Regions from separate parts of the Actinoplanes sp. NPDC026623 genome, predicted to be linked through region 1. Evidence: riboswitches for the same ligand, from Rfam matches in the RefSeq annotation. Region 1 holds a riboswitch; the other holds the start of a gene.

Evidence for each region. A riboswitch is a leader RNA that binds a small molecule or an ion and turns the genes downstream of it on or off. The one in region 1 is predicted to bind cobalamin.
Region 2: it holds a riboswitch for cobalamin, as region 1 does, so the genes downstream of both, AB0F10_RS36220 (AAA family ATPase) here and AB0F10_RS03055 (ribonucleoside-diphosphate reductase subunit alpha) in region 1, are expected to answer to the same signal.

What each region holds. Positions count from the first base shown of each region.
Region 1 covers NZ_JBEZXZ010000006.1:11,801-14,183, reverse strand. Annotated here, with positions in the region: gene AB0F10_RS03060 (UdgX family uracil-DNA binding protein) at 95-769, opposite strand; cobalamin riboswitch at 883-1,094, shown strand; gene AB0F10_RS03055 (ribonucleoside-diphosphate reductase subunit alpha) at 1,223-2,383, shown strand, end outside.
Region 2 covers NZ_JBEZXZ010000189.1:15,119-17,501, reverse strand. Annotated here, with positions in the region: partial or broken gene AB0F10_RS36220 (AAA family ATPase) at 1-1,241, opposite strand; cobalamin riboswitch at 1,273-1,402, opposite strand; gene AB0F10_RS36215 (gluconokinase) at 1,459-2,383, opposite strand, start outside.

The DNA.
Region 1 (2,383 bases):
CGCCCGCAACGCTGAGACGCACATCACTATAGGCCGGTCGGCTTGCCCGGGCGGCGCGACGACCTCGACCGGCAGATCGACGAGGACGACGAGGTCACGCGGGCCACTCGGCCAGCGCCGCCGCCACGACCTTGAGGTCGTCGACCAGGCCCCGGTAGGCCGCGTCCCGGTCGTCGGCCCGCAGCACCGCCGACGGGTGGATCGTCGCGAGCGCCTGGGCCCCGGCCGCCGGGAAGTCCTGCGGGCGCTGCGCCGCGGCCGGCCACGGCAGCAGCTCGCCGCGCGATCTCGTGACCCGGAACGACGGCCCGAAGAGGGCCTTGGCCGCGGTCGCGCCGAGCGCCACGACCAGATCCGGCTCGAGCAGCGAGAGTTCGGCGACCAGCCAGGGCCGGCAGGCGGCGATGTGCGCCGGGCCGGGCGTCTGGTGGATGCGCCGCCGGCCGCGCAGCTCGAAGCGGAAGTGCTTCACGGTGTTGGTCAGGTAGATCACCGACGGGTCGATGCCGGCGTCGCCGACCGCATCGCGCAGCAGCCGGCCGGCCGGGCCGACAAAGGGCAGCCCCCGCTGGTCCTCGATGTCGCCGGGCTGCTCGCCGACCAGCACGAGCCGGGCGTGCGCGGCGCCGCGCCCGAAGACCACCTGGGTGGCGTCCTCGTACAGTTCGCAGCCGCGGCAGCCGGGCGCGGCGGCCTTCAGCTCTTCGAGGCCGTGCGCATCGGCGGGAATGAACTCCTGGGCGCCGGGTGGCTCTTGTGTCGTTGCCATGCAGACGTTTTACCCCCTGCCGTCCCATCCCGGCGCGGGGCCTCACCCGGACGAGCATGATCCGACACGCCGACACGACATGTTGGGTTGCATGTTTGGAGTCGCACCTAGATATGGTGTTGCTCGCAGCTGGTTCGGCCGTCCCTCCAGGACGGCCGAGGCAAGAGGGAATCCCGGTGGAAGACCGGAACTGCCCCGCAGCGGTGAGTGGGAACGACCGCCGTCATCAGCACTGGGCCCCGGCCTGGGAAGCGACGGCCAGTAGGAGACCGGATATCGGTCAGGCCCGCGAGTCCGAAGACCTGCCAGCGCGCCGCACGCTCCGCGTGTGGCGGTCCGAGGCCGCGTGGGACGGCCGACGCCATTCAGGTGTACGCGCACAGCCGCGTCCACCGGCGTCCTCCTGCGCGCCCGGAGACCACTTCGGAACGGGCTCGCGAGGAGAGAGAGTTCATGACGGTCACGCAGGAGCAGACTGCGTCCGATCCGGCCGTACCGGAGCAGCGCAGACACGCGATGCAGGTGCGCAAGCGCAACGGTGACACCGAGTCGGTCGACGTCAACAAGATCGTCAAGGCGGTCGAGCGGTGGGTCGCCGACCTGGACGAGGTCGATCCGCTGCGGGTGGCGACCAAGACCATCAGCGGCCTCTACGACGGCGCGACCACCGCCGAGCTGGACAGGCTGTCGATCCAGACGGCGGCGGAGCTGATCGGCGAGGAGCCGCAGTATTCGCGGCTGGCGGCCCGGCTGCTCGCGGCGTTCGTCGACAAGGAGGTCCGCGGCCAGGGCATCGCGAGCTTCAGCCAGTCGATCGCCCGCGGTCACGCGGAGGGGCTGATCGGGGACGAGACGGCCGCGTTCGTGGCCAGGAACGCCCGCAAGCTCGACGACGCCGTCGACCCGGCCGGCGATCTGCGGTTCGAATACTTCGGCCTGCGTACGGTCGCCGACCGTTACCTGCTGCGGCACCCGCAGACGCGCCTGGTCGTGGAGACGCCGCAGTACTGGTTGCTGCGGGTCTCCTGCGGCCTGTCGACCAGCGCGGGAGAGGCGATCGCGTTTTACCGGCTCATGTCGTCGCTGGCCTATCTGCCGAGCTCGCCGACGTTGTTCAACTCGGGCACCCGACACACCCAGATGTCGTCGTGCTTCCTCGTGGACTCGCCGAGGGACGAGCTGGATTCGATCTACGAGCGCTATCAGCAGGTGGCCCGGCTGTCGAAGTTTGCCGGCGGCATCGGCATCTCCTGGTCTCGGGTCCGTGGCCGGGGCGCGCTGATCCGCGGCACGAACGGCCGCTCCAACGGCATCGTGCCGTTCCTGCGCACGCTCGACGCCAGCGTCGCGGCGGTCAACCAGGGCGGCCGGCGCAAGGGCGCGGCCTGCGTCTATCTCGAGCCGTGGCACCCGGACATCGAGGAATTCCTCGAGCTTCGGGACAACACGGGCGAGGACGCCCGGCGCACCCACAACCTGAACCTGGCCAACTGGATCCCGGACGAGTTCATGCGCCGGGTCGAGGCCGACGAGGACTGGTCGCTGATCGACCCGACCGACGCCCCCGACCTGCCCGACCTCTACGGCGAGGAGTTCGAGGCCGCGTACCGGATC
Region 2 (2,383 bases), on a different contig from region 1:
GCGGCGGCGCGGACACCGGCGTCGTCCGGTGCCTGCTCGCCGGCCGGGGCGCTCTCCGGCCGGCCGGAGGCGGAACCGGACGACTCGGGGCCACGCCGATCTCCCCCGCCATCCGGGCCGCCGCCATCGGGGCCGCCGTCGGGGCCGCCGCCGTCGGGGCCGCTGTCATCCGGGCCGTCCGGGGGGCCGTCCGGGGGGCCGTCCGGGGGCGTCGGGTCGGTGTCGTCGTCCGGGGCGCCCTGGTCCAGGGCCTCCTCCAGGCGCTGCTCGTCGGTGCCCGGCGGGTCCAGCGGATCCCTGCGCCGCCGGTGCGGCAACGCCAGCCGCGCCGCGTCGCGGATGTCGTCGACGGTGACCCGGTCGCGGCCGTGCCACGCCGCCAGTGCCACCGCGCACCGGGCGACCACGATGTCCGCCCGCATTCCGTCGACGCCGTATGCCAGGCAGACCCGGGCGATCCGGTCCAGCTCCGCGTCGGGCAGCAGCACCGCCGGCACCGCCGCGCGGGCCGCCAGGATCCGGGCCGCCAGCTCGGTCTCGGCGCCGGCGAACCGCCGGGCGAACTCGTCCGGCCCCGCCTCGTACGCGAGCCGGCGGCGCACCACCTCGGCGCGCTGTGCCGGGTCCCGGGGCGCCGCCACGGTGACCACCAGGCCGAACCGGTCGACGAGCTGCGGCCGCGGCTCGCCCTCCTCGGGGTTCATCGTGCCGACCAGCAGGAACCGGGCGGCGTGCTTGACCGACACCCCGTCGCGCTCGACGTGGGCGCGGCCCATCGCCGCCGCGTCCAGCAGCAGGTCGACGAGGTGATCCGGCAGCAGGTTCACCTCGTCGACGTAGAGCGCACCGCGATGCGCCGCCGCGAGCAGGCCCGGCTCGTAGGCCTTTACGCCGTCGGCGAGCGCACGCTGGATGTCGAGGGTGCCGACGACCCGGTCCTCGGTGGCGCCGACCGGCAGCTCGACCAGGGTGGCGGGGCGGTGCCCGTGCGGTGCGCCGGCCTCGTGCGGGCCGTCGGGGCAGCCGGGGTCGGGCGCCGCCGGGTCGCAGGCGAAGCGGCAGCCGCGGACCACGTCCACCTCGGGCAGCAACGCGGCCAGGGCGCGCACCACGGTGGACTTGGCGGTGCCCTTCTCGCCGCGGACCAGGACCCCGCCGACGGCGGGTGACACGGCCGTCAGCAGCAGCGCGAGCCGCAGGTCGTCGAGGCCGACGACGGCAGAAAACGGGTACGGCGTCACGCCCGGTCCTTTCCGCGGGTCCGCGCCCGCGTGTGGAAGGTTGCGAGCGGCCGGAGTCTCCTGACTCCCGGGAGGTGAATCCCGGTCACAGTGGCGGGACCGTCCCGGTTTCTCACCGGGTTCCTCCGCTGCCGCTCGCGAGTCACTCTTTCTCACGGCGCGGCGCGGCGTCAACGCGGGGGCCGGGTGGCCGTCCTCACCCACCCGCCGGTGTCGCTCAGATAGCCTTCTCGGTGCCCGGCAGCGGCTGGGGTGCCAGCCTGTCCAGCTCGGTGAGGACGTCCGTCACCGCCAGCGCCGAGCGTTCCACCAGCGGCCGCATCCGGCGGTAGAGGCCGGCGGCGTCCGGGTCCGGGCGGGTGGGCTCGCCGATGGCGACCAGCGCGGCGGCGCCGGCCAGATCCGGGAGCTCGCCGACGGCGTGCCGGGCGAGCAGGCAGGCGCCGAGCGCGGTGCCCTCCGGCGTGTCCGCGACGGACACCGGAAGGTCCAGGGCCGCGGCGAGCACGCCCACCCACATGTCGGAGGCGACGGCGCCGCCGGTGGCCCGGACCTCGGTCATTGCGATGCCCTCGGCCGCGAACGTGTCGCGGACCAGCGCCAGTTGCTGGCAGACCCCCTCGACCGCGGCCCGGACCAGGTGGGGGCGGCCGTGCTCGCGGCGCAGCCCGAGGTAGGCGCCGCGCATGCCGCCGCGCCACCACGGCGCCCGCTCCCCCAGCAGGTAGGGCAGGCAGAGCAGACCGTCGCTGCCCGGGGCGACCTCCGCGGCCTCCGCCAGCAGGGCGGCGTCGCGGACGTCGGCGTCCTCGCCCTCGGCGGCCGGGCGGTCGAAGCCGCCGGCGAAGGTCTCGCCGGCCCAGCGCACCACCGAGCCGGCGTTGTTGACCGCGCCGCCCACCACCCAGTGCTCCTCGGTGAGCGCGTAGCAGAACAGCCGCCCGGCCTGGTCCGCGGCCGGGCCGTTCACGATGGTACGCAGCGCGCCGCTGGTGCCCAGGGAGACGGCGGCGACCCCGGGCGCGGTGGCGCCGACGCCGAGGTTGGCCAGCGGACCGTCGGCCGCCCCGATGATCAGTGGGGTGTCCGCGGGCAGCCCCGCCGCGGCCGCAACCTCGGGGCGCAGCCGCAGCGCCCGGGTG